DNA from 2 places in the Paenibacillus sp. FSL M8-0212 genome. Region 2 is predicted to be linked to the other one. Evidence: riboswitches for the same ligand, from Rfam matches in the RefSeq annotation. Region 2 holds a riboswitch; the other holds the start of a gene.
What was found. Region 2 has a riboswitch for glycine ahead of gcvT (glycine cleavage system aminomethyltransferase GcvT). Riboswitches for the same ligand answer to the same signal wherever they lie in the genome.
Positions count from the first base shown of each region.

Region 1: linked by a shared signal. The riboswitch ahead of sdaAB (L-serine ammonia-lyase, iron-sulfur-dependent subunit beta) and the one ahead of gcvT (glycine cleavage system aminomethyltransferase GcvT) in region 2 are both predicted to bind glycine.

Region 1 covers NZ_JBBORP010000001.1:1,949,445-1,964,431, forward strand. The annotation lists gene MKX68_RS08565 (alpha-glycosidase) at 1-1,313, shown strand, start outside; gene sdaAA (L-serine ammonia-lyase, iron-sulfur-dependent, subunit alpha) at 1,488-2,465, opposite strand; gene sdaAB (L-serine ammonia-lyase, iron-sulfur-dependent subunit beta) at 2,455-3,144, opposite strand; glycine riboswitch at 3,287-3,422, opposite strand; glycine riboswitch at 3,427-3,551, opposite strand; gene MKX68_RS08580 (LolA family protein) at 3,701-4,858, opposite strand; gene MKX68_RS08585 (sensor histidine kinase) at 4,794-6,284, opposite strand; gene MKX68_RS08590 (response regulator transcription factor) at 6,281-6,991, opposite strand; gene MKX68_RS08595 (phosphotransferase enzyme family protein) at 7,184-8,176, opposite strand; gene pstB (phosphate ABC transporter ATP-binding protein PstB) at 8,400-9,155, opposite strand; gene pstA (phosphate ABC transporter permease PstA) at 9,168-10,055, opposite strand; gene pstC (phosphate ABC transporter permease subunit PstC) at 10,058-10,993, opposite strand; gene MKX68_RS08615 (phosphate ABC transporter substrate-binding protein PstS family protein) at 11,109-12,035, opposite strand; gene MKX68_RS08620 (arsenic transporter) at 12,598-13,890, opposite strand; gene MKX68_RS08625 (methyl-accepting chemotaxis protein) at 14,078-14,987, opposite strand, start outside.
Region 2 covers NZ_JBBORP010000001.1:4,142,514-4,157,500, reverse strand. The annotation lists gene MKX68_RS18365 (endonuclease MutS2) at 1-693, shown strand, start outside; gene MKX68_RS18360 (cysteine-rich CWC family protein) at 834-1,082, shown strand; gene MKX68_RS18355 (mannitol-1-phosphate 5-dehydrogenase) at 1,143-2,288, opposite strand; gene MKX68_RS18350 (PTS sugar transporter subunit IIA) at 2,285-2,719, opposite strand; gene MKX68_RS18345 (BglG family transcription antiterminator) at 2,716-4,818, opposite strand; gene MKX68_RS18340 (PTS mannitol transporter subunit IICB) at 4,857-6,311, opposite strand; gene gcvH (glycine cleavage system protein GcvH) at 6,731-7,123, opposite strand; glycine riboswitch at 7,467-7,589, shown strand; glycine riboswitch at 7,593-7,693, shown strand; gene gcvT (glycine cleavage system aminomethyltransferase GcvT) at 7,911-9,047, shown strand; gene gcvPA (aminomethyl-transferring glycine dehydrogenase subunit GcvPA) at 9,044-10,399, shown strand; gene gcvPB (aminomethyl-transferring glycine dehydrogenase subunit GcvPB) at 10,537-11,976, shown strand; gene ptsP (phosphoenolpyruvate--protein phosphotransferase) at 12,272-13,984, opposite strand; gene MKX68_RS18310 (HPr family phosphocarrier protein) at 13,977-14,252, opposite strand; gene ptsG (glucose-specific PTS transporter subunit IIBC) at 14,330-14,987, opposite strand, start outside.

The DNA.
Region 1 (14,987 bases), 2.2 Mb from region 2:
CGGAAAAGGTAGAGCCGTGGGGCGGCGAGCCAACACCTTTCAATTTCTTCGGCGGTGACCTTCAGGGCGTGATCGACCATCTGGATTACATCAGCGATCTTGGCATTAATGCGATCTACTTCACACCCATCTTCGAAGCCACCACCAATCACAAATACGATACAGAAGACTACCTGCGGGTAGACCGGCACTTTGGTGACGCAGATACCGTGAAACGACTGGTCGAGCTGTGCCATGCACGTGGAATTCGTGTACTGCTGGATGCTGTGTTCAACCATTCCGGGAAGACATTTGCGCCGTTTGTGGATGTGCAGAAGAACGGAGAACAATCCAAATACAAGGACTGGTTCCATGTACACGAATACCCGCTGGACGTGAAGGACGGTATTCCTACGTATGAGACCTTCGGATTCGAAGCGCACATGCCAAAGCTGAATACGGAGAATGCCGAAGTTAAGGCCTATCTGCTGGAGGTTGCTGAGTACTGGATCAAGGAAGTGGGCGCGGACGGATGGCGGCTGGATGTGGCAGACGAAGTGGACGATGCATTCTGGCGCGATTTCCGCCGTGTAGTCAAAGCCGCTAACCCGGATGCCTACATTTTGGGCGAAGTATGGAACGAGTCTTCCTCCTGGCTGCAAGGTGACCAGTTCGATGCGTCCATGAACTATCCGTTTACCGATGCCGTGAATGCTTTCTTTGTGAAAAATACAATGCACGCCGAACAGTTCGCGAACTCCATCGGACGACAGTTGTCCCGTTATCCGCTTCAAGCCAGCGAGGTAGCGTTCAACTTGCTCGACAGCCACGATACCCCGCGGCTGCTCACGCTGTGTGAAGGCGACCAGCGCAAGATGAAGCTGGCTGCGTTATTCCAGTTCAGTTATATGGGCGCTCCGTGCATCTATTACGGAGACGAGATTGGCATGGACGGCGAACATGATCCAGGCTGCCGTAAATGCATGGAATGGGACGAAGCGAAGCAGGACCGGGAGCTGCTCGACTTTTATCAGAAATTGATCTCCCTGCGTCATGCTCACCCTGCCCTGCGTGCAGAAGGCACCGTTCGTTTCCTGCAGGCTCGTCCCGATGGCAGCCAACTGGTATTTGAGCGGCAAAATGAGGAGGAACGCATTCTGGTTCTGTTCAATCGATCAGAAGAGACGGCTATTGTCGAGCTGGAGGCTGGTGACGAGGAATGGACCGAGTTATTCGGCGGAAACCATCGTACCGCCAAGGAAGATGGCGTACTCGCCATTGAACTGCCCGCGTATGGATATGCCGTACTGAGTACGGCTGTGAGCCAGGACTAGAGTCATAATACACATACATCTGAAGTCACATATAAATAGCCTATCTTCGCTTCATCTGGCAGCATAAAACAAGCGTCCTGCAGAACCCGGATTTAGGTTCGCGGACGCTTGTTTTTGTATAGCCGTTATACATCATAATGTCACTGATTTATATATCGATGGTCCCGGTTCAGCTTAAACCTGAGTATCCTTGTCCACTTGAGCATTGTCCGCCCCACTTGTAGTTGTGTCAGAATCCGCTGGCTTTGACTCCGACTCAGGCTCGGCACGCTTTGCCTTTGGTTTAGCCAACTTCTGCATCATTTTGCGGCCGGTTGGTGTCTGGGCCAGTCCGCCCTGGGCTGTCTCCCGATGGCGGCTCGGCATCGCGCTGCCTACTTCCAGCATGACGTCGATGACTTCGTCTGACGGAATGGCGCTACGCACTCCGGCCAGGGCCATGTCAGCCGCAGCCAGCGCCGTAACCGCACCCAGTCCATTACGGACGATGCAAGGAATTTCAACGAGGCCTGCAACCGGATCGCAGATCAGGCCCAGTGTATTTTTTAACGCCAAACCAACGGCATGAACGACCTGTTCCGGTGTACCTCCACGCAGTTCAACCATGGCACCCGCAGCCATGCCGATAGCTGAACCCACTTCCGCCTGACAGCCACCTTCGGCACCGGAGATAAATGAATTGTTGGCAATAACATAACCAATCGCTCCCGCACAGAACAACCCGTTCACCAAATGTTCGTCCGTCCAGCCAAACCGCTCTTGTGAACTGATAAACACACCCGGGATGATGCCGCAGGAACCTGCTGTTGGTGTTGCCACAATCCGCCCCATGGAGGCATTCACTTCAGATACACACAGGGCATACGCCATGGCAAGTGCGGAAGCATCTCCTGAGCAAGTCTCACCCTTGCGAATGTACTCGGCCATTTTTTTACCGTCTCCACCTGTTAATCCACTGCGTGATGTTGTATCTTCCGTTAACCCTTTGCGTACCGCTTCCTTCATCACCTGATAATATTCAGACATCTGCTTCACAACATCCGCTTCCGGTGTATTGGTCTCCTGAACCTGCTCCTCGATCATCAGCTGAGCAATGGTTTTGGATTCCGCTGTACAGATCGTATTCAGTTCGTGCAAATGTTTAAACCGCATCCGAATCAACTCCTCTCTTCAAATCGATAACACGAATGTCTAACACATGGTCCAGCTCCTTTAGACGCTTGAGCATATCAGGATTAGGTACACCATCCATTTCCATCGCGGTAAGTGCTTCGCCATCACGGGCTTTCCGGTCCACCTGCATATAGCCGATGTTAACCCCGGATGAACTGATCGTGGACGTTACCGATGCAAGCACCCCTGCCTTGTCTGCATGTCGCAGAACGAGTGTTGGAAACTCACCACTAATCTGAACACGAAAATCATTCATCGCATGCACCGATACACTGCCACCACCAATGGATGCACCGATTAAGGAGCAGGCACGTTCTCCATGCCACAACTCAATTTTGACCGTATTCGGATGAGGAGCAGGCAGGCCACTTGTATAAAACTCAACCTCCATGCCTGCTTCCTCTGCGTATTGCTCTGCATCCGGGATACGTGGATCGTCTGTGACATAGTCCAAAAGACCGCCGATCAGTGCCAGATCTGTTCCGTGCCCCTGATACGTGTCAGCGAATGAACCGTATAACGTCAGCCGGGCACGATCTGGCTTACATCCCAGCCACTGACGAGCGATTCTTCCTAACCTTGCCGCACCAGCTGTATGTGAACTTGAAGGCCCCGTCATGGACGGACCAATAATTGAGAAAACATCTTTAAATCGCACCTTTTAACCCTCCATTATTAATCATGATTCATATTTGTAAAATGTATTCGTCATTTCGATCCAGGAGTTCCATCCACAATGTCCCCTTATTTAGGGGGTATGATGACATCAAAAAAGGACAGAAGAAGGCCTCAGGCCCTCTCTCTGTCCTCGATACCTGAGAGTTTCACGATCAGCAGTGTCTCACGACAAGGTGCATTGCCTGCGATTACAGACAAGTTCACCGGTCTGACTGATCATATACCCCTTGGGTGGCGCAGTTCGCGCACTCTCCAGAGTTGCGTCCAACGATGGTACATTTACCTGAGAGATTAACCACTGCGCCGGGTGCGTAGCAGCTTGCTCCTTCGGTGCCTGAGCACTAGCCATTGTGCTCGGCTAACCCAGGACTCTCCCGCTCGTTATCATCCGCTTATATTCACTTCCTCGTTCAACTCACATCGAACGTGTGTCTTCTGTTCTATTGGATCATATCTGGTACATATACTTACAGATTAATATGCTACACATTATATGTCAATAAAAGTGACGTATAATTACCATCTTTATCAACTCATTAGGAATGATTAGGCAGCTTCAATTCATTTATCCAAGCTTGAAGCTTCTCTTTCGTCCATCCTTCGTTCTCACCCATGATGGAGTACCGCAAGCCATTCTCACTCCATGATATGTTCCGAATGCTCTTCATATATGAACCCTCGGTGTTACGAACCTTAATCTTGGCTTCATCCGGCATTAGTGTATCGTCCACATTTTCTTCCGGCATCTTGAATACCGTCAGGCTGACTTCTACCTTGTCGTTACTTACATAATACAAGGTTACTTCATCTCTGCTCAGCTCACCGCGCAATGTAGACATTTCGATCCGTGATAGTTCGAATTCTCCACTCATGTCCTGTAGGAACGGCTGTTCCAACGCTTTTTCCGCTTCCTCTAGAGTCACTTCGGAATTCTGCATCATATCGTTCAAGTCCTTCACATCGACCTCCTTAGGGATGTCAATTACGAAAGTATCCTTTGTGAATTCAGGGTCATACTGAATCGGATCATAGACCATTTCTGATTTTCCATCCCCATACGCGCTGTTTACTTTGACAATCATCCACGTTTTGGGATCTACCCAATACTCTGAAGATATGGAGAATGCGCCTTCTTCTTTTGGTGTCAATTCAATATGAATGACGTCCTGTCCATGAAGTTTCTCCTGTCCCATCATATTCACATCATGCGTAGTACGTAACCGCTCTAGTTGATCGAGCAATATTTGCTTCTGGGTTTGATTAGGTTGTTGTGACACGGATGATGCATCCATGGAATATGCTGCCCCTGTTTCTTTTTCATATATGATGATCTTCTTTCCATCATTAACTGCGTAACTGACATTGCCATTCTCTGATGTTTCCGTGCGCTTTCGTCCGGTTTCACCATCTACCCATTCCTTAATTTGCATCGTGTTAGTCAGCTTGTCATCCGCCCATATCTTCATCACACCTTCCGCATAATACGAGGCGGGTTCTGTTTCTGCTGAGACAACCTTCTCAATCATCTCATCTCCTGACATAGCCAGCATATCCTTCTCCGCGCAACCTCCAAGCAGGGCGCCTGCCAACACAGCAGTACCCAGCATCATCCATCCTTTTTTCATCATCTTATCCACCCTCTCTGCGTTTACATTCTCCATGTTCAGGCAATCGGCATGCTGCCAGCGTTCCATATCCTTCGTATGACCACATGCGCATATCCCCTCCGTGCTTTATTGCAACCCGTTTGGCTATACTCAATCCCAATCCCGAACCACCTGCATACGTCTTCTCCTCCTGATTCTGGTGTTGAACATAGGGTTCGAAGATACGAATGAGCTGTTCCTCAGGAATAGCAGGACCTTCGTTTTGTACTATGATCAATGTTGCTCCAGCCCTGTAGTTATCCAATTCAGCTCTAAGCGAAGGAATAATCCATTCAGGAAGCTCCCAATCTGAAGCAATAACCCCTAGTCCCATTACACCGTTCGTCCTTGTGTGGCGTAGTGCATTATTTATCAGATTATCTGTCAGGCGCATCAGTTGTTCGGGATGAACTCGGTACAGTTGATCTGTGCGGACATCCATCTTCACGTCAATCTGACCACGCTCGGCAAGTCCCTCATAGCTCCCAAGCAGCATATCAAAAAACTCTTCACCTTCCACCTTAACCATGGCCATCTCCGATTCACTGGAACCCAGCGCCGTATACATCTCAAGTTCACTAATCATCTGTTTCATCCGCTCCACATTTCCGAGCAGCACATCCTGATATTCCTGCCTTTCAAGGCGTTTCAGTTGACGATCACCGTTAAGTACTTCCGTATAGGCACTAATGGACATCAACGGTGTTTTCAGATCATGGGATAACGAGGCGATCATGAGCTCTTTTTCTTTTTGCTCCCTCTCCACATCGGCCTGAGTATGTCTGATCTTGTTTTGCATTGCATCAAACTGTTGGAGCAAGATGCCCATTTCATCATGACGAACAGGTACCTCATCCGTAGCAGCCTCTCCCCGTGCAAAAGCATCCATTCGTTCTATAAGATATTTCATCGGCCGAAAGAGCTTTCGAGATAGCAACCACAGCACTGTTCCGTATAACAGGATAAAGAAAGTAGCAGCGAGACCCATGACCCAGGTAGTCCGCAAGGAAATGCCTTCTAGCCAATCTCCACGCAGCATGACGATTTCGTAAATGCCGACCAACTCACCTTTTTCCCACACGGGTTTCTTCAACGAGAATGTACGATGACGAATCTGTAAGTTGTACAAATTACGATACAGCTCCGCCCCCCCAACGGTGTAAGCTCCAGCAGACCATGTACTCCCCCCTGATGTGTACACCCGAATCCCTGTTGGTAAATACAGATCAAAGTTCACCCGACCATTCTCCAATTCGGAGAGTGCAGCGAAAACATCAGGCGAGTGCAGCTGGTACAGTCCCGGGTCAGATAAAGCCAGTTCAATAGGAGCCAATTGTCTGGACAACTCTACATATTCTGTTACGGCACGCTGATCATTGTAATAGTTATACAGGGAGTACAGCGCCCACCCAGCAGCGACAGGCAGCAGCATTACAATGAGGAAGGCAAGCATTAACCAGTACTTCAACTTCATTCCTCAGGCTCCCCCACGAACCGGTAACCACTGCCCCACACCGTCTGAATCCAGCGTGGATGATGGGGCTCGTCACCAAGCTTGGCCCGAAGGCTCTTCACATGAACTGTGACTGTACTCGAGTTCCCCGCCTCTGGCTGACTCCAGACATGTTCATACAATTCCGCCTTGGTAAACACCCGGCCCGGATGAGAAGCAAGCAGTGTGAGCAAAGCCCACTCCTTGTTGGTTAATGCCACATGTTCTCCATGAACCTGTGCGCGCTGATTCAAATAATCAATCGATAACCCATCGTTATACTGTCTATCTGTCGAATCCGGCTCTACGCCCTGATATCTGCGGTACCTATTCAGATGAGATTTAATGCGAGCTGTAAGTTCCGTTAGACTGAAGGGCTTCGTAATATAATCGTCAGCTCCCAGCCCAAGCCCCCTGACTTTGCTCTCTTCCTCGATTCGAGCACTCATCATGAGCAGCGGAACATCGCTGATCAGTCTAATGTTTTTGCATACCGTGAACCCATCCATTTCCGGCAGCATCAGATCCAACAAGACTAATTGATAGGTTCCCTCCCTAAAGTCTTCCCAGCTCTCCAAACCGCTTGATGCCCAAGTTACCCCATAACCCTCATGACGTAGATGATCTCTCAAAATACGGGCAATCTCCGGATCATCCTCCACCAGCAATATATTCTCGCTGTCTCTCATCGCTGCTTCATCCTCCCATGACTATATTGTAGCTAAGAAAAGTTGACTCTCCTCAGAGTTTATACTTTCTTCATAAATGTCCATTACGATCGTTATCTAATGCATGCAAAAAGAGCACCCCGATTGTTCAGGACGCCCAGGTAATATTCACAATCTTAATCCTAAGTTATAGCTCATAGAAAAGGAAACACCTCACAATTCGTAGAAGATACTCTTGTTCTGTACATAAGGTCTGCAATACTTGCTGCATAGCTTCGGCATGCGATCTTTCATCCATTCGTGCCTCGACTCATTCGCCATCTGAAAGGCATAATAACCCAGTGTAAAGATCAACATGAACCCTTCCATTAATCGGATATCACGATCCGTCAGTGGCGCGATCGGTTTGGTATAACCGGATAAGAATATGTCACGTTCCTCCCGATTAAACATAAGTGCTGCCCCTCCGGCATCAAAAAGATAATAACCATAACCGTGTAGACAAAAATCAATCATGGATATCCCCTGATCCGTTATCAGCAGATTGTTGCGAGTAATATCCCCATGAATGATCCCCCATGTCCCTGCGTGCTGCGGGTATGTTTCTAACTGCTCATTAATGTTCTCAAACGTCTCACGAAGCAGATCAAAGTCTTCCGTTGTAAAAATCCCCAGTCGGACGCCTTCCTCTAGCTGCCCTAGCATGAACAAGTTCTCATGGCTATTGCCATATGCCGGGCGCACCTTTGTTCGATCTGTCTGATTCTGCTCACGCCCATATTGATGAAGCATCTGCAGTTGTGCCCCAAGATCATAGATCTGCTCCGTTGTCAGGCGTTCTCCCTGCTGGATGTCCCTTCCCTCAATCCACTCCAGTACTGTACAGCAGATTTCTTTACCCGCTTCACTTTTCCATACCGTGACCCAGTCTCCCGATACATTCCGTACCGGATGCTGCACGCGCAATGCCGTCGTTGCATTTAACTCATGAAGCAGGTTCATCTCTGCCTCCAACGCAGGAAGCGTATGCTGAATGCCGGTCATACTTGCATATGCGGCTTGATGGATACGTAACAGATACTTCTGCCCGCTTGCTTCATCAACGACATGATACGTCAGATTCTCATTATGACGAATATATGAAACGACAGGTTTCTCAATAGCGTAGTTCTGTATAATCTGAGCTGCCATATGGTCGTAAGACATCTGATCCGTAGTGATTATCAGCATCTCCTTCGAAGTCATGTAAACGTTCTCTTCACACTAAATATCGTAGCATAATGTTTATCCCGCATACAGAAAATCCCACTAAAATTATAAATTAAAAAAGCACAACCCCCGAACAACCGTCCAGGCATTGTGCTTTCTTTTGTCTCTATTATTTCTTTATCTCTCTGTCTATTAATCTATGTTACACTCCATGATCCAATTAACCGAAACGTCCCATAATGTATTCTTGCGTCAGACGATTGTCCGGGTTCGTGAAAATATGCTCTGTATCCCCGTGCTCAATCATGCTTCCCAGATAGAAATAAGCTGTATAATCTGAGATGCGTGCCGCCTGCTGCATGTTATGGGTAACAATAACAATCCGCAGCTCCTTCTTGAGCTCGGTAATCAACTCTTCAACTTTACCCGTAGATACCGGGTCAAGTGCAGATGCCGGCTCATCGAGCAGCAGAATCTGTGGTTCAACAGACAAAGCGCGAGCGATACATAGGCGCTGCTGTTGTCCGCCAGAGAGAGACAGAGCTGACTCATGCAGTCTGTCTTTTACTTCGTCCCAGAGCGCAGCACGACGCAAACTTTTTTCCACAATTTCATCCAGTGCCTTCTTACTCTTCGTACCGCGGTAGCGGGGGCCAAACGCGATATTGTTGTAGATGGACTTATGAAAAGGGTTCGGCTTCTGCCACACCATGCCAATCTTCTGGCGAAGCTTGATTACATCGGTTCCAGGCTCATTCAGATCGTTACCGTCCATCCAGATATGTCCCTCTGTACGGGAACCGGCAATCTCGTCGTTCATCCGGTTCAGCGACCGGAGGAACGTAGATTTACCGCAACCAGACGGCCCAATAAGAGCCGTTACGCTTGCTTCAGGAAACGTCAGGCTAATCTGCTTGACCGCCTGGAAATGTCCATAATATATGCTTAACTGTTCCGTACCAAAAGGTATGGCCATGTTGGTTCCTCCTTATTTCGAAGCTGTCATGCGGCGGAATACAACCCGACCGATCCAGCGTGCACTTAGATTGAACGCCAGCACGAGAATGACAAGCACGGCGGATGCCCCTGCTGCCACTTCTTTGGAATCTGGTCCAATACCTTCACTATTCACTTTCCAGATATGGACAGCAAGTGTCTCTGCCGGACGGAAAGGATTAAGTGGTGACCTTGGACTCGTCGGATTCCAATCTGTAAAGTCCAATGGTGGACTACTCATACCTGCGGTGAACATCAGCGCGGCTGCTTCACCGAAGATCCGGCCCGATGCCAGGATCGTACCCGTAATCAAGCTCGGCAATGCCACAGGCAGCAGAATGGAAGTGATAATCTTCCACTTGGACAGTCCAAGCGCCAGACCTGCTTCCTTCTGTTCCTTCGGAACGGCCCGGAAGGCCTGCTCCGTTGTCCGTACCATCAGTGGCAAGTTAAAGATCGCCAGAGCCAAGGCACCCGAGATCAGGGAGAAACCAAGACCAAATTGATTTACTAGCAGCAAGAGACCAAACAAACCGATAACGATGGATGGGAATGATGACAATACTTCAACGACCAGACGAATGAAGCTGGTAATCTTGCCTGGTTTGGCGTATTCCGCCATGTAAATCCCGCCACCCCATCCGAGTGGAATGGTAACAATCAAGGTCAGGACAAGCAAGAATACGGAGTTGAAGAGCTGTGGACCAATCCCGCCGCCACCCTTAAGCAACTGTGGTGCGCTTGTCAGGAAGTTCCAACTGATATGTCCAATACCTCTATACATGATAAAACCAAGCAGACCGAGCAATAGAATAACAATGAACAGGGCCAGTACAACGATAACGGATGTTGCAATTTTATCTACCGTCTTTGCCTTCATTTTCATACCCGGTTTCTCCTTTCAAGCAGGCGAACCAGAATGACGAAGACAAATGTCATCACCAGCAGGACAAGCGCCATACTCCACAGTGCATTGTTATGAACAGAACCCATCGTGGTGTTACCCATGCTGAGTGTAATAACACTTGTTAATGTTGAAGCTGATTCAAGCAAGGATGTTGGAACATGCGGTGCATTACCAATAACCATCTGCACAGCAAGTGCCTCACCAAAAGCACGGGCCATACCCAAAACGACACCTGTCAACAAAGCTGGCAAAGTCGTTGGAATAATGACACGGTAGATGGTTTGCCAGCGAGTGGCACCGAGTGCATAGGAGGATTCACGTAATCCTTTTGGCAATGCGGACAATGCATCTGCCATAATACTTGTCACCGTAGGAAGAATCATTACCGCGAGAACAAGACATCCGGCTGCAATCCCGACGCCTGTTCCACCAAAGATACTGCGAAGCAAAGGTACGATGACACTCAGACCGATAAATCCGTATACAACAGACGGAATTCCGGACAAGAGCTCAATCGCAGGCTGCAAGATCTTTTTCCCCTTACCCGGTACAATCTCTGTCATGAAGAGCGCTGCACACAGACCAAGCGGACTTGCAATAAGCGCTGCAAGCAAGGTTGTAATGAAAGAACCTGTAATGAACGGCAATGCCCCATAGAAAGCAGGTTCCCCCGTTGGATTCCACGTTTTCCCACCAAGGAATTCACTTATGCTTATTCCATTTTGGAAAAATGTTGATAGTCCCTTGGACGCTACAAAATAAACAATGGAAAACATGACAACGATCAGGAAAACGACACAAATCGACGTATAGATCCGTCCCGTCCACTCTTCCCAATAATGTTTCTCTTTTAAGGGCCGGCGCGGTTTCAACTTGTTATTCATTACCGTTCCCCCTTCGGTCTGTTCCATAACAACCATCCTTCTATAGTAGAATTAATGCAAAATATGGGATTATTTTAGAGCAAACCGCGTAAAGAGGCGGGACCTAAGTCCGCCTCTTTCGCTGTATGCGCAAGTTCAAAGATTATTGAACCACATTACCTGCTGCATCGCGTTTTACTTTCATACCTGACATTGGAATGTATCCAAGTTCTGTCACGTCATTTTGTTGAATTTCGTCACTCAAGATGTAGTCCAGGAATGCTTGTGTTGCTGCATCTGGCGTACCTTTCGTGTACATGTGCTCGTAAGCCCATACTGGATAAGTTCCTGCTTCTACGTTCTCAACTGTTGCTTCTACACCTTCGTATTTCAACACTTGCAAGCTGTCATCCAAATAAGACAAGGCAAGGTAACCAATAGCACCTGGCGTTTCAGATACCAATTTTTTTACGTTACCAGAAGAATCTTCTTGAATCGAACCTTGGATATCACCCATTTTTGCACCCAATGCATACTTCTCGAAAGTTGCACGAGTACCGGAACTGCTCGGACGGTTTACAATAACAATTGCTTTATCCGCGCCGCCAACGTCTTTCCAGTTTGTTACTTTACCGGAGAAGATGTCGACCAGTTGTTGCTTCGTCAAATCTTCTACACCTGCATCTTTGTTGCTAACTGGCGCCATAGCTACTACTGCTACTTGATGGTCAACCAGTTCTTTTACTTTGGCTTCGTCCTCCAGTTTCTCTTCTGCAAATACATCAGAGTTACCGATTGTAGCTTGTCCGTCAGATACTTGTGTCAAACCAGTACCACTACCGCCACCTTGAACTTGAACCGTTACGTTCTTATATTCATCAACTGCCATAAATTTCTGTCCAGCTTGTTCTACCAGAGGTAGCAATGCTGTCGATCCGACTGCCAGAATGTTACCGCTAAGCTCAGTAGCAGCTTCTCCTGATCCATTGCTTGCGGCACCCTCTGTACCAGCGTCATTTTTCGATCCGCATGCTGCGAGTACCAGTACGAACGTTAAGGTCATCAAAATAAACGGCAACTTTTTAAACATGTTTTGTTTTCCTCCCCCAATGTAGTGATGGCGTTTTGTGAATTTGTTTGTTCACCATCAACTCTTTACTCATTGTAGTTTCGGTATGTCATCTTAAAATCAATGTTTTGTAAACGCAATGTTAAAAATATCGGCTGTATATTGAAACATTTGGGATTTATTTGGCGCTGAGGTGGCCGCTTCGGGAGTGGACGTTGCTTCAATCGCTGTTATCCCCGGATTTATATGATTTACTTTTTATATAGAATACATCCGGGGATAAAGGCGAACGCTTCGCTTTTCCACAATCGTTCCGCTCCCTGCGCTGTGTCAGCGCTTGTTGGATCTCAGGCATTTCAATCTCCTGCCTGGGGAGTAGGCAAAGAAGGCCAGCCCTACAATGGGCTGGCCTTCTTTCAATGCTTAGGCGCTTAATTGAAATAGAAACTTCATTTCTTCTATAGAAGAAATGAAAGAGGAACAAAAAACTGCCTCGCTGCCAGTGCGTAGCACCAGCTGTGAGAGCAGCTTTTACATTACAACAGAATTACCTTATTGATACTTAATGTAAAATCTAATTTTACTAACCTAGGATCCATAACCACAATGCCAACCCGGCTAGGGTAATTAACAATGTTGGAATCGTCAGGATGATGCCTGCTTTGAAATAATACCCCCATGTGATCTTCACACCTTTACGGGATAACACGTGCAGCCACAGCAATGTGGCAAGTGATCCAATCGGGGTCATTTTGGGACCCAGGTCAGAACCAATGACATTGGCATAGATCAATGCTTCCTGAATAATACCTTCGGTATGCGCGCCCTGGATGGCTAGAAGGTTAATCAACACGGTTGGCAGGTTGTTCATCACTGATGATAATACAGCAGCGATGATGCCCATCCCGAGCGAAGCAGCCAGCAGACCATGCTCTGCTATGGCATCCAGCCAGCGGCTCAGATGATCCGTTAACCCTGCATTACGCAGTCCATATACGACGATATACATGCCCACCGAGAACACCACAATCGACCATGGCGCTTCCTTGATGACCCGTTTCAGATCAACAGCCTCGCTCTTGCGTGCCAATAAAGCGAACAGCAACGCAACGGAGCCAACGATAACTGACACGGGAATCGGCAGAAACTCACTGGATGCATAGGCAACCAATAACAGCCCAAGCATGAACCAGGCGATTCGGAACATCCGTGGATCACGTATCGCTTCCTTCGGGTCACGTGCCGCGGAGATGTCGTAGCGAAGGGGTATGCTTTTGCGATAGAACAAGAACAACATCCCCGTACTCGCTACGATCGAGAATAGATTGGGTACAACCATGCGTACCGCATACTCCACAAAGGTAATACCAAAGAAATCGGCCGATACAATGTTAACTAGATTGCTGACGACCAGCGGTAACGATGTGGTATCGGCGATAAATCCACTCGCCATCACAAAAGCCAGCACCATGCGCTCATCAAACTTCAATGCACGCACCATTGCCAGCACAATTGGCGTCAGAATGAGCGCCGCACCATCATTCGCGAACAGAGCAGACACAGCGGCCCCCAGCAGAATGGAGTAGAAGAACAGTCTGCGACCGTCTCCTCCAGCCAGCCTTGCCATATGAAGGGCAGCCCATTCGAAGAAACCCGTCTCGTCGAGAATGAGAGAAATCATAATAATGCCGACAAAGGCCAGCGTTGCATTCCATACAATAGATGCCACATCCGAGGCATCGTTTAAGCTGACAACTCCACATAGCAGGGCAAGCAATGCCCCGCCCGAGGCAGTCCAACCGATACCCAACCCACGAGGTTGCCAGATTACCAAGGTGATTGTCACTACAAAAATCAGTATTGCTACGTATACCATAGAGCCTCCTGCTGTACCCTGTATCCATATATTATTTCGTTAATTCGATCTTGTTTTGTAAGATTACACCGCTATATGCGCAGAATAACCAGACGATATATTTATACAGGGCTACAGGAGCAATGTCTATCTTTATTTTCTTCTATTATAAAATGCATGGTAAATTGTGGTGGTAAAATGCTAGGATTTATTCTTTGCCCTTATCCTTCGGTGTATCCTCTACCATCTTGAACATGCCAAGCAATCCTTGCAATTGTTCTGCCATACTGTTCAGATGTGCCGACGATGATGCAATCTCTTCTACCGATGCCAGTTGTTCTTGCGAAGATGCAGACACGGATTCTGTATTCGCAGCCGATTCCTGGGTCACATTCGAAATATCACTCATCGCCTTGGCAACGTGGGAAGCTCCACTCTCCAGTTGTTTCGTTGTTGCGGACAAGTCATCCAATGTATGAACCGCATCTTCCACCGCCTCCCGAATCTGAGCAAAGGATTGTCCTGATGTATTCACGGCCTGAATTCCTTCTCCTACCCGAGTCTGAGCCGCATTCATAGCGATTAGAGCGGCATCCATGTCCTGACGGATATTATGAACCACCTCACCGATCTGCGCTGCCGAACTTCCGGATTCTTCTGCCAGTTTGCGTACCTCACCGGCTACAACTGCAAACCCACGACCCGCATCTCCCGCTCTTGCCGCTTCAATAGAAGCATTTAATGCGAGCAAGTTCGTTTGTTTGGAGATGGATGCAATGACATCAACCATACTACCAATCTCAACGGAACGAGCATTCAGAGATTGAACCACAGTCCCCAGCTGCTCCACCGTTTCCTGGATACTGTTCATCTGCACCACAGCCTGTCCTGCTGCCTCATTACCAGAAGTAGCTGCTCCGGACGTATTCCGCATATTCGCCGTAATCGATTGCACACGCTCCGACATCATTCGAACATCTTCTGCCATTCGGCTCATCTGTCCCGATCCGTCTTTCACGCTGTTTACCTGCTGCTCTGCACCTTCAGCCAGTTCCTGAATGGCCTGTGTTGAATGTTCAATCGCTTTGGTGGTTTGTTCTGCACTGGCAGACAACTCT
Region 2 (14,987 bases):
GTGGCAACAACACATTTTGGTGAAATCAAACATTTTGCAGCTGCCACGCCAGGATTCGAAAATGCCCGTATGGAATTTGACACCGTTTCTCTCCAGCCGCTGTATCGATTGCGTATCGGAGAAGCTGGTGAGAGCTATGCTTATTCCATCGCATTAAAGCTGGGCATGCCACAGCGAATTATCGAGCGATCCAAGTCCCTGTCCGATCAAAGTATTTCAAGAGATCGTACATTCGTGTTCACATCACCTCCTTTGGAAAATCCGGCCCTGACGCCTGATCGTTCCGTTGCAGAAGCAGACGGCCCAGCAGAGTTATCCAAGCGGAACCAGTCGAAACAGTCAAAGGATTCAATCGGTCCCCACAAAAAGACAACAACTAGAGAGTCGGATTCTCCTGCTCCTGCCAAAACTTTTCGCAAAGGGGATCGGGTGTATGCGGCCTATCTTAATCAGTCGGGCATCGTCTGTGATGTGGAGGATAGCCGTGGAAATATCGGGGTCATGCTGCGAGGACGCAAAGTCAAAATCCATAAGAAACGCCTGACCCTGTATATATCAGCCGATGAGCTTTATCCGGGTGACGATTATGACTTGGACATTGTGCTAGAAACAAAGGAAAATCGAAAGAAGCGTAAGTTGATGGGACGCAAACATGTGGAAGGCCTACAGATCGAATTACCGCCTGAAGAATAGCCGATGGGAGAAACAGATGTGGTGAACTGGAAGTCATATATACAGAGCGAAATCCATAATCACCGGCACATTTCTGTTATACTGGGGACCAGTATGTTTAACTTCAGCTCGTAGCTATTGCACAGGGAGGGAAGAACTGAATGTCTGCAGAACAAGACGATCAAGAGCACATCCATATCGATGTTCTTGTCTGCCCATTATGCGGGGAAGCTAATCGCTGTTCCTATGCCGCAGGACATCCTCATTCGGAATGCTGGTGTAACCGGGCTACTTTCCCCGAAGGTGTATTTGACCGCATTCCGGCAGAACAGCGCCGAAAATCGTGCATATGTCAACGTTGTTTGGACGACTATGCCGATAAAAGACAAAAAGAAGAGCCACACAGTTAACAACTGTATGGCTCTTCTTCATTATGCCTCATCTATACTGTTAGCTGGCTGCCACTGTTCTTACATTTGGTTATACTGGGCAACAGCCTGTTCAAGCACCGGATGATGCTCATCCATGGACGTATAATGATGCAGTGCAGCTGTAATCCCCTTCTGGCGGATCATGTTCTGCAGTTCAACTGCTTCCGGATCATCGGAGACATCGAACTTGCAGGCTGCTGCCATACCCATAGCCAGATAAGTCGTATCAGTTCCATCCGCATATGCCTGAAGGGCCGGGCGAACCAGACGATCATTCGGAGACAACTTGCGCAGCGGGGAACGACCAACTCGAGTAACCTCATCGGTAAGATACGGGTTGACAAACCGTCCCAATATTTTGACAATATACTGCTCATGTTCTTCCGGGTTGAATGCAAACCGTTTCACCAGAACTTTTCCGGTTTCCTGCAAAGCACCGTATACAATCGATTTCACCTTCTCGTCGGCAATAGCCTTCTGAATCGTGTCATACCCGTGAACATTACCTATATAAGCTGCAACGCAGTGTCCTGTATTAACAGTGAACAACTTCCGTTCGATATACGGCTCCAGATCATCGACATATAGAATGCCCTCAACCGGTTTGAATGCAGGAGCCATCTGGGAACGATCCACCACCCACTCGTAAAAAGGCTCCACCTGTACATGCAACGGGTCTTCATGATGCTGAATAGGCACAATCCGGTCTACGGCCGAGTCGGGAAAATAAATGTACTGATCTGCGAGGGAACGTACCTCTTCATTGAGCAAAGCATATACATGTTCTTTCAATTGTGTACTGGCTCCAATGGCGTTCTCACAAGCAATAATGTGAAGAGGGTTTTGAGCAGGACCGGAATTCAGTCTTTTCTCAAGTCCTTTCGCAATGCCTGGTGCAATATGCTTTAGCACACCTACGCCCACTGCGGTTGTAATCAGATCAGCTTCCACAACGGTTTGGGCAACCGTCTCCAGTTGGGTTCCATCGATTGCATTTACACCTGTGACGGTCTCCTGATCCTTGCTCTCGTTAGCCAGTTCCACCGTATATTGCCCCCGTTGCTGGAGAGCTGTTACCAAGGTCTGATTGACGTCGGAGAAAACCACCTCATAACCCGCACGGGAGAGGATCAACCCGATAAACCCGCGACCAATGTTACCTGCGCCAAAGTGTAGGGCCTTCATAGCTCCATTTCACTTTCCAGAATAGCGATAACTTCTTCGGCTGTTTTCGCCAGACGCAAGGCATCCATATTCTCATCCTCAGCACAGATCACCGCGATGCTAGTCAAGATCTCCATATGTTCCCCGCCTTGAGCCGCGATACCAATGACCATATAAGCCTTTTCTTCGCCAAAATCAACACCCTGTGGATACTGAATGACAGAGATACCTGTGGATAAAATGAAAGCTTTGGATTCCTTCGTACCATGCGGAATAGCCAGGCCGTTCCCTACATAGGTCGAGACAATCTCTTCACGTTCGATCATCTTCTCAATGTAATCAGCGGTAATATGTCCCGCATCCTTCAGAATCTGTCCAGCCATGCGAATCGCTTCGTATTTGTCCTGAGCCGTCGCATTCATGATGACTTTATCTGTTGTTAACATACTCATAATGGTTGACCTCCAATTTCGGTTTTACTACGATAAAATCCAACAAGTTCCTGGGACAGGTAATGAATGAGTTCATCCCTGATTCCCTTTTCCAGCAATGTAATCATTTCTTCCTGCAATAACAGGGCGCTGATCTCACTGAGAACCTCCAGGCTTTCCTTGGATAATTCTCTGGGACCGAGCATCAAGAGGACATGGGTAACTCCTGCCGGATCATCCGGCTTACGAAGAAGTGGCTCAGTGAGTTGAAACAAGCTAATGGACGGCCTATAAATTCCCTCACTGCGTGTATGAAACAGCGCAAGTCTTGTGCCGGGAATCTTCTGACTCCCCACTGCCTCACGTGCCTCCAACCGTTTCGCGATCTCCCCCGGTTCCTTCAACACACCAGTTCCATGGAGTACGTTGCACATCGCATACACCGTTTTATAGAATCCAATGTCCAGATTATCCAGCGGGTACACCTGAAACTTGCCAATAATTCGGACGATTTCAACTAAAATAGCTTCCATTCCATCCGGGTCAGAGTAACGACTTGTCGTCTGAACCTCTGCTTCACGGGGCTTATTATGCTGTCGTTGTAATGTTGTTGTTCGGATAAAATGACGCAGACGTTCGCTCTCTTCCGCCGTAAGCAGTGGACTCACCTTGTAATACTGATGCTCATCCATCGGCAGATCGACAGTGGATAAGACCAGATCATATTGATCTGTAGGTATCCGGGCAGCCTCGTACCAGGACACGCTATCCATGATCCGAATCTCGGGAATCTCCTTGGATAATCGGCTAGACAGCATGCGTGATGATCCAATTCCGCTTGTACACACGATGATCGCCCGGATCTCCCGTTTCAATGCACGTAACCTCTCGATGGAAGCTCCAAAGTGCATAACCAAGAAACCAATCTCCTCATCCGGAACGTCTGTGCCTGGCCAAGCTTGCCCCACAGATTTTTTGACATCTTCAAAAAGTGAATCATAATCCTTGCGAATCTGCTGCAAAAGCGGATTACGAATCATCTGTTGTCCTTCAATTCGCTCCATGACAGGTTGCATGTGACCAAGCAAACCTTCACGAAGCAAACGATCCTCATGAAAGGCGTAATGCGTTCTCGCCTGCATCTGATCAATCAGTGAATGTACCCTGTCCAGTAAAATCAAGTCGTCTATTGGCAACAGCCGCGAAGAGTGAATCCGCTGCTCTGTCTCAATTAATAGTCTATGAAAATAAGCTTGCTCATCTTGGGAGAATGTCAGCCCCAGCTGGGTGGATAACACACCACACAAGCGGGAAGCCATATAAGGTGGAACCTTCATTTCATCCTGCTCTGCGACTTCATCTCCCTTGTTCACCAGGGGAGGTATACGGCCAATGCCAAAGCCTTTACGAATCCGTACAACCGCTACGGATAATTGAATCAGCAACTTCATGTATTGGCGTTCCGGGATGTTCTCCAGCCATTCGATATCTGGTTGCCATAACGCATTCTCGACCGTAAGCACATCACCGTGCCCAATCATATCCAACAGTTTTTGGTTTGCGATGGAGCCTCCCTGTTCTGGCTGTCTTCCGAATAGGTCGGACTCATCCAGAAATTCGAGAGCAAGTGCAGCTATGGCTGTGCGATGAATCGTCTCACTTCCGTTAATCTTGACGCCATATCCACGTCTGCGAACCAGCTTCAGTCCCGCCTGACGAATTCGTGACTCCAGATCGTCCAGATCAGTGGTTACGGTGGATACGGTCACTTTCAGATCCGAAGCCAAGGCGAGTAACTTTACAGGCTCCGGTTCATCCAGCAGGATGCAAAGCATGAAGAGCTTACGCTCTTCCGGCGTAAACTCTACATATTCTTTACCCTCTAGTTGCTGGCGCAATATAGCCAGATCATCGGAACCAGCATCAATTCGGATACCGGTTCCTGATTTTTTTTCCAGCCTCATGCCCAAAGGTTCAAGCCATTGTTCAATCATTTGCAGCTCCCGGTGAACCGTTCGGGTACTGACCTTTACTTCAACGGCGATTTCGCCAGCAGTTACTTCATGTGGATGCTCCAGCAGGAACTCCACGATTTCACGTTGTCTTTTGGTAATACTCATATCTCAGCCTCCGGCTCAGGGAAAACGAATGCGTGCAATTACTTTAGACGTTCAACGAGCGCATCGTATTCCGGGCTTTTTAGGAAGTTGTCGATGGATATATGTTCTGCGTTCGGCGCAACGGAGCGGGCACGATCGGTTAATATTTGTTGTGTGATGACCACATCTGCATCCGGCGGGATATCACTGATAGCCGTATTGGTCACCGTAACGTCAATCCCCTCTGCCTTCATCTTCTTGCGTAGAATGGAAGCACCCATGGCGCTCGACCCCATGCCTGCATCACAGGAGAAGACAATTTTCTTCACGTCTGTTTTGACTGTAGAAGAAGCCGTATCTGCGGCTCTGTCTGCTTCACGATGGTTAGCCGTAATGCCAGCGTTTGGAACGGTTCCTTGACTCTTCATATCTTTCATCCGACTGGATGCGGACTCCAGATCTTCGTCCTTTTGTTTACCCGTTTTCAGCAACACTGCTGCTACCAGGAAGGAAACGACGGCTGCTACAAGCACCCCTGCGAGCATTGGCAGATATCCACCTTTCGGTGTTAAGAGGAAATACGCGATAATACTACCCGGTGATGGTGCTGAAACAAGTCCTGCTCCGGTGAGCATAAATGTTAATGTACCTGCGACGCCACCCGCAATTGCGGCAAGAATCAGAATCGGTCTCATCAAAATGTAAGGGAAGTAGATCTCATGAATTCCCCCGAAGAAATGAATGATAACGGCACCTGGTGCAGAAGATTTGGCCATTCCGCGTCCGAAGAAACAGTAAGCAAGCAAGATACCAAGTCCCGGACCCGGGTTCGATTCAAGCATGTATAATACGGATTGCCCTAACTCTCTCGCTTGATCTGTTGCAATTGGTGTCAGAATCCCGTGGTTGATTGCATTGTTCAGGAACAATACTTTACCTGGTTCAATGATTAGGTTGACCAGCGGCAGCAAACCAAGATTCATTAAGCCTTGTACCCCGGCAGATAATACTTTGCTAATTGCTTCTACAGCAGGCCCGATGCCCAGTAGCGCAAAAATCCCCAAGATCCCGCCAATAATACCGGCTGAAAAGTTGTTAACCAGCATTTCAAATCCGGCTCTAACTTTACCTTCGATCGATTTATCAAACTTTTTGATGATCCATGCTGCCAGTGGTCCGGCAATCATGGCACCTAGGAACATCGGGATATCACTACCCACGATGACCCCGATGGTCATAATGGCACCCACGACACCACCACGCTGACCATGCACCATCGTACCACCGGTGTAACCAATTAACAGTGGCAGCAAATATTTGATCATCGGATCGACTAGCTGCGCAAGCGTCTCGTTAGGGAACCAGCCTGTTGGAATGAACAGAGCCGTAATTAATCCCCAGGCAATAAACGCTCCCATATTCGGCATGACCATACCACTCAGGAATCGGCCAAAACGCTGAACACCTACCCGTAGCCCACCTTTGGAATTGGACGATTGGTCCAAATTACTCATTGTATTATCCTCCTTGGATCAAGTGATTATGATTTATGAAAGGGGTATCATTTCTCCCCTGCTGTAATCCTAAGCGAGAATGCTCTCCTGTTCAATCAAATGAAAGCGTACTTTCGTCATGAACAATGATGACAACATTAGGTTATGTAATCGTTTTAATTGATGCATAATGTCTGAACCCACTGGTACACAAGGCTTTTTTTGCCTATGACTTTTATCATTTCCAAAATCAATTTCTAACCTATAGCTTGGTCTAGTCAGGCGATTCACATCCACAATCTGCTTCAATCCGCATTGGAAACCATTCTCGGAAAGCACAAAAAACCTGTGCAAGCCTCAGGCTCACACAGGTCGAAACAATATAAAGTTCATTTCAATTTATGATAAAATGTATGTTAATAAGTACAAGTTCGTTGATACTATTCTTCCGTATGTTTACGATACGCGTCTGCATTCATCAATGTAGACAATGCTGCTGTCAGATCTCCCTCAACACGGATTTCAATCATCCAGCCTTCCTCGTATGGAGAGCTGTTGACAAGTTCAGGGGAGTCCTGCAACGAATCATTCACTGCAATAATTGAACCAGTGACGGGAGAAAACAAGTCCGAAACCGTTTTGACCGATTCGATCGTTCCAATGCTGTCCTCTGCTTTTACATTGGTTTCAAGGTCAGGCAATTCCACAAACACAATGTCACCCAGCTGATGCTGCGCGAACTCGGTAATGCCAATACGTACAGTATCCTCCCCTACGGTTTGCACCCATTCGTGCTCTTCACTGTACAGGAAATCACTTTTCAATTCGCTCATCGATATCCGCCTCGCTTTTCATTAATGAGTACATGCGTTCTTTGACCTTAACCTTTTTCCCAGAACATAGCGTATGATATTTATGAATCAAATGTCAAGATACCTCACAATTTATTTGCTGAACACCTCTAAATCCTGTAACCCGATTACACTCTTTCTTCATATACTGGTGAACATTACAATAGTAAGCGCAGTCTTTTTAAATACACGAACAATAATATTTAAGATAAATTAAATATTCGGTTTTTAGTTATGATCTATGACATCGTTCTTGACATCGGCAGTGGATTCACGTTTTAATGAGAGGAGTAAATGTGTTTATTGGACTATGTTATACCCGCGGATGAATGTAAAGGGAGAGATTACCCGTGACACCCGATTCGGGATGTACATGAGGTAACGCCGAAGGAGTAAACCACCGATAAGCGGGGGTGAATCTCTCAGGCAAAAGGACTTTTACGGGACGCAACTCTGGAGAGCATCTATTCGCCCTGTGCGGGCGTTATGATCACCCAAGGGGAAACCTGCTGCACAACGCAGCGGGGTAACTCTCAGGTACAAGGGACAGAGCCTTAGAATACAGCGTGCTACTTGGCATGCCGATTCTTTGGCCTGTCCTTTTCCTTTTTCCCAAAAAACGAAAAACAGGATGTAGAACGGCGCTGCCATAGCTGCCTTACCATACTTATGTGATGAAAATATCTAGCGGAAAAATGTAAAAATACCATGGTTCATTGATCCACGATTGTATATCCGGCCGGTTGACGGCCCATGACGAGGTGATTTGATGTCCGATTTGCTTAGAACACCACTCTTCCCACTGTATCAGCAATACGAAGGCGTACGGTGCATTGATTTTGGAGGCTGGGAGCTTCCAGTGCAATTTAGCGGAATCCAGAAAGAACATGAAGCGGTGCGTGAGCGTGCTGGACTGTTTGATGTATCCCATATGGGCGAATTCACAGTACAGGGTGAGCAGGCTGAAGTTTTTTTGCAACAAATGATGACCAATGATGTGACCACGCTCGTTCCGGGTCAAGCCCAGTACACCCTGATGTGTTACCCAGATGGCGGTGTGGTGGATGATCTGCTCGTGTATAAGCTGGAAGATCAGCATTACATGCTCGTTGTTAATGCCTCCAACATCGACAAGGATTGGGCGTGGCTACAAGAGCACTTGATCCCTGGCGTAAGCATGACTAACGATTCGGAGCAGACGGCGCTGCTCGCCTTGCAAGGTCCACTGGCTGTAGACATTATCGGGAAAGTTACAGATACGGATGTATCCACGATTGAACCGTTTCGTTTTGTGCAGGATGCCGAAGTCTGTGGAGTAAAATTGCTGTTGTCCCGTACCGGTTATACCGGTGAAGATGGCTTTGAACTATATGTACCTGCGGACCAGGCTGCTGAGGTGTGGAATGGATTAATGCAAGCTGGTGAAGGTTACGGACTGGTACCAACCGGACTTGGTGCCCGGGATACACTACGATTTGAAGCGAAGCTCCCCCTGTATGGACAGGAATTGTCGGCAACCATCTCTCCGCTCGAAGCTGGCGTAGGCATGTTTGTGAAGCTGAATGCCGGACCTTTTATCGGATACGAAGCCTTGTTACAGCAAAAAACTGACGGGCCTGCCCGCAAACTGGTCGGCATCGAAGTGCTGGAGCGTGGTATTCCCCGGCCCCACTATCCGATTTACGCCGAAGGCGTACAGATTGGTGAAGTTACTACAGGCACACAATCACCTACATTGAAGCGTAATCTGGGGCTTGCCCTCATCGACAGCAAATACGCTGCGCTGGGAACCCCGCTGGAGATTGAGATCCGCGGCAAGAAACTAAAAGCCGAGGTCGTGAAGACCCCTTTTCATAAACGGACACGTACGTCGAAGACACCTACTCAAGGAGCTGATCAAGCATGAGCAAGCACCGTTACATTCCCATGACTGAGCAAGATCAGAGCGCCATGCTCGCAACCATCGGTGTGGATACGCTGGAGGATCTGTTTCAGGACATTCCAAAAGAGATCCGTTATCAGGGCGAGCTGCCCGTATCCTCCAAACTTGATGAATATGCGCTGACACGTCACATGTCCAAACAAGCTGGTGCCAACTCCAATTTCGAAACACACGCCAGCTTCCTCGGCGCAGGCATATATGATCATCATGTTCCTTCCGTCATCAATCATGTCATTTCCCGTTCCGAGTTCTACACTGCCTACACACCTTATCAGCCTGAGATCAGCCAAGGTGAACTACAGGCCATTTTCGAATTTCAATCCTACATCTGTGAATTAACAGGTATGGCTGTAGCCAATGCCAGCATGTATGACGGCGCAACTGCCTTTGCAGAAGCAGGTAATCTGGCCGCAGCAGCAACACGTCGCAAACAGCTTATCGTATCCCGTACCGTTCATCCGGAAGCCCGTCAGGTATTGCAGGCGTATGCGCACGGATTGAGCCTCGAGATTGTTGAGATTGGTTATAAGGATGGCGTCACTGATTGGGATGCCCTGCAAGCCGCCATATCGGACGATACCGCTGCTGTCATGATCCAGAGTCCAAACTTCTTTGGTGCTGTGGAAAATGTAAAACAAGCGGCTGACCTCGTGCATGCGCACAAAGGCCTGCTCGTTGTAAGTGCTAACCCGCTATCGCTGGGTCTGCTGGAAGCCCCAGGCAAGCTGGGTGCCGACATCGTTGTTGGCGATGCGCAGCCCCTCGGTATCGCCGCTTCACTCGGCGGCCCGACATGCGGATATTTCGCCGTATCCCAGCCTCATATGCGCCGAATTCCTGGCCGAATTGTAGGCCAGACAACCGATCGCAATGGCAAACGTGGATTTGTACTCACACTGCAAGCACGTGAGCAGCATATCCGCCGCGAAAAGGCGACCTCCAATATCTGTTCCAACCAGGCTTTGCTCGCGCTTAGCGCATCTGTATATATGTCCATCATGGGTAAACAGGGCATGATCGATGTCGCGGATCTGAATTTGCAAAAGAGTCATTACACCCTGAATACATTAACTGCGATTCCTCGAGTTGGCCTTACTTTTAATGCACCAACATTTAATGAGTTTGTGATTAAACTTCCTGAAGGAACAGACTTGGATACTCTTCAGTTGAAACTGCTGGATGCAGGCTTTATTGGTGGCTACGAACTCGGACGTGATTATCCGGAGCTTGCCGGACATATGCTGATTGCTGTTACGGAACGGCGCACTAAGGAAGAGATTGACGAATTCGCACGAGCATTGGAGGGATCACTGTGACTCAGGAAACGACGACGACAACGACAACATCGGTACAAGGACAATCGGTAACAGGTACCTCTTTCTCCACTTCGGCTCAATCTGAGACAGATACAACATTCAGTGCACAGACCTTATCTCCTGCTCCGGAACAATCATTGATTTTTGAACTCAGCAGCCCTGGACGTGTCGCTTATTCCTTGCCAGAATGTGATGTTCCTCGTCAGGCTGCCGATACGTTGATTCCCCGGGAAATGCTCCGTTCGGAAGCAGCAGCACTGCCGGAAGTGTTTGAGGTAGATGTTATTCGACACTATACTGCGTTGTCCCGCCGGAACTTTGGCGTAGATAACGGATTCTATCCACTGGGCTCTTGTACGATGAAATACAATCCAAAGATTAATGAGGATGTTGCCCGTTATAATGGATTCGCCAAAATCCATCCTTACCAGCATGAATCCAGCATTCAAGGTGCACTTGAATTGTTATATACGTTGCAGAACGACCTTGCAGGTCTGACAGGTATGGACGCTGTAACCCTGCAACCAGCCGCTGGTGCCCATGGAGAATGGACTGGACTTATGATGATTCGTGCCTACCACGAAGGTCGTGGCGAACAACGTACCAAAGTCATCGTACCCGATTCATCTCACGGGACCAACCCGGCAAGCGCAACCGTTGCAGGATTTGAAACTGTGACGATTCCATCCCGCGCAGACGGACTGGTCGATCTGGACGCACTCCGTGCAGCCGTCGGTTCCGATACGGCAGCATTGATGCTGACAAACCCGAATACACTTGGTTTGTTCGAGAAAGATATCCAGGAGATTGCATCCATCGTACATCAGGCTGGTGGCTTGTTGTATTACGATGGCGCGAACTCCAATGCCATTATGGGCATTACCCGGCCGGGTGATATGGGCTTTGACGTGGTGCATCTGAACTTGCACAAAACGATGAGCACGCCTCATGGCGGTGGTGGACCTGGCGCCGGACCAGTCGGTGTGAAGAGCCGTTTGATCCCGTTCCTGCCTAAACCGATGGTGATCAAGAATGATGATGGTGTATATTCACTGGACCGTGAAGGCAATCAATCCATTGGCCGGGTGAAAGCATACTACGGCAACTTCGGTATTCTGGTACGCGCGTATGCCTACATTCGTACCTATGGACCGGAAGGTTTGCGCCGTGTCTCTGAATGTGCGGTACTGAATGCCAACTATATGATGGCACGTCTCGCACCTTACTACGAGATTCCATATCCAGGTGTATGCAAACATGAATTCGTCATGTCTGGTCGGGGATTGAAGCAGTATGGTGTGCGTACACTGGATGTTGCCAAACGATTGCTTGATTTTGGATATCACCCGCCTACGGTGTACTTCCCGCTCAACGTGGAGGAATGCATCATGATCGAACCGACGGAAACCGAAAGCAAAGAAACACTGGATGGGTTTATTGATACGATGATACGGATTGCCAAAGAAGCGGAAGAGACACCTGAGTTGGTACTGAACGCACCTTATGGTACACCGGTCACTCGTCTTGATGAGACTACCGCAGCCCGCAAACCTGTACTGAACTGCGCTTGCAGTTAATTAAATCATTGTTAATACGAAAGCTCTTGCTGATGTTCTAATCAGCAAGAGCTTTTTGTGTTGCCTTCCCCTTTAAAGATGCCACTCTTACAGCTCACCATCATCCTGTTAGAACATGTCTCAAACGAAGGCAAGCTATAGTCCGATGTATACCAGTGTCCGAATCACATTATCCTGTTCATAACAAAAAAAGCCGATATCCACATGAATCGCGGATACCGGCAAAATCGCTGCATCAATGCAGCTCATTATCGGAAAAAGAAAAACCTCAAATCCGGAGGAAACCCCGGCAAAATTACGCTTTAATGCTTTGAACCAATTCAACGACTTGTTCAGCCGTTTGCATATCCAGAGCTTTAGCAGCCAGTTCCTGCATATCCGCACGGGACAGTTTGGTGATCTGACTACGAGCTGGCAGAATGGAAGTTGCGCTCATGCTGAACTCATCCAATCCAAGACCAAGCAACAATGGAATTGCTGTTTCGTCTCCTGCCATCTCACCACACATGCCAACCCATTTGCCTTCACGATGCGCTGCATCGATAACCATTTTAACCAAACGCAAAATGGCTGGGTTGTAAGGTTGGTACAGATAAGCCACTCGTTCGTTCATACGGTCAGCAGCCATTGTGTATTGAATCAGATCGTTCGTTCCGATACTGAAGAAATCCACTTCTTTGGCAAATTGATCCGCCAGAACTGCAGTCGAAGGAATTTCGACCATGATTCCAAGTTGAATGCTGTCAGAAACAGCAATACCTTCAGCAACCAGCTTCTCTTTCTCTTCGAGCAAGACAGCTTTTGCTTCACGGAATTCACCAAGTGTTGCGATCATTGGGAACATGACACGCAGGTTTCCATGTACACTTGCACGAAGCAATGCACGCAATTGTGTACGGAATATATCCAGACGGTCCAGACACAGACGAACTGCGCGGAAGCCGAGGAATGGATTCATTTCTTTTGGCAGATCCAGGTATGGAAGCTCTTTGTCTCCGCCGATGTCGAGTGTACGAACAACGACAGGTTTGCCTTCCATTTTTTCCAGTACCGCTTTGTAAGCATTATACTGGATGTCTTCGGAAGGAAGCTTGTCTCTGCCCATGTAAAGGAACTCGGTACGGTACAGGCCTACAGCCTCGCCGCCATTCTCCAGAACACCCGTTACATCATTTGGTGTACCAATGTTGGCTGCAAGTTCAACATGAACGTTGTCCACTGTTACCGTTGGCTCATCACGAAGTTTTCTCCACTCTGCACGTTGTGCATCATACTGTTCCTGTTTGGCACGGTATTCAGCAATAACTTCATCAGTAGGGTTAACCAGTACGTGACCATCCAGACCATCAACAATAATCATATCGCCTTGTTTCGCCTGAGCCAAGATGTCCTTGGTTCCAACAACAGCTGGAATTTCAAGAGAGCGCGCCATGATCGCCGAGTGAGAAGTACGTCCACCAATGTTGGTTGCAAAACCTTTAACAAATTGGCGATTCAATTGAGCCGTGTCGGAAGGTGTTAGATCCTCCGCAAGCACGATCACTTCTTCATTGATCTCAGCCGGACTCATGAAGTCGATACCAAGCAAGTGATTTAGCACACGTTTGGTAACGTCACGCATATCTGCTGCACGTTCCTGCAGGTATGCACTCTTCATGTTCTCAAACATGGAGATAAATTGCGATGCCGTTTCGTTCAAAGCAAATTCTGCATTGATCATGTCATCCGCAATTCTAGCTTTAACCGGATCAATTAGTTCCGGGTCATTCAGAATGAGCAAATGCGAAGCAAAAATTTCAGCTTTTTTCTCGCCAAGCTCTTGTAAAGTACGCTCTTTGATCGCCTCAAGCTCAGCCTGGGATTTACCCAGAGCTGAGTCGAGTTTTGCGATCTCTGCGTCAACGTCGTTAATTTGGCGTTTTTCTACAGAGTAGTCAGGATGCTCCAAGATAAACGCCTTGGCGATAGCAATACCCGCCGAAGCCGCGATCCCGGAGACATTAAGCATTAATTTCGCCCAACCCTTCGTTAACCATAACGTCAGTCAAAGCTTGAAGAGCTTCAGCTTCGCCTTCGCCTTCAACGATGATGCTGATAGTGTCGCCTTGTTCCAATCCGAGGGAAAGAACACCCAGGATGGATTTCAAAGTTACTTTTTTACCGTTAGCTTCTGCAAAGGATTCTGCACCTTTGAATTTGTTTGCTGTATTAACCAGGGCTGTCGCCGGACGTGCGTGGATACCATCTTCGTCTGTAATTCTGAATGTTTGTTGCATTACAATCATCTCACTTTCAGTAGTTTGGTTTAGGCATTGCATATATTTACACTTGCTTGCCATCGTCGTAACACTTCTTATTTTATCTCAATGATTGGCTGTTCGCCAACTTTCAGCACTCCACTCTTCTTCAGAGTTACTGTGGAGCCCTCTGGCAGGTTGGTGAAAATAACTGGTGAAATGATCGAAGGAGCGTTTGCTTTGACATACTCCAGATCCACTTCCATAATCGGCTGGCCTGCCGATACCAGATCACCTTCCTGTACCAGTACGTTAAAGCCTTGACCTTTCAGCTTCACCGTATTAACACCTATATGAACAAGCACTTCCTTGCCACCATCGGACATAATGCCCACGGCATGTTTGCTTGGAAATACATTAAACACTTTACCATACACAGGAGAAGTTATCGTACCATCATGTGGCAAAATTGCGAACCCATCACCTGTCATTTTCTCAGCAAAGACCGGATCAGGTACGTTTGTAATGTCCAGCAATTCACCATTGACTGGCATAACGATATCCTCATCAACGATGCGCTCGCCTTGCTCACCTTGTGCCTTCTCCTCTTCTGGAGTTGGTTTGGCAGCTGCTGGCGTTGGTGCTGGTGTTCGTCCTGCAATAATATCCTGCATCTGAGATTTGATCGTGTCGGAACGTGTTCCGAAGATGGCTTGAACATTATTACCCACTTCAAGTACACCAGATGCACCCAATTGTTTCAAACGATCTTTT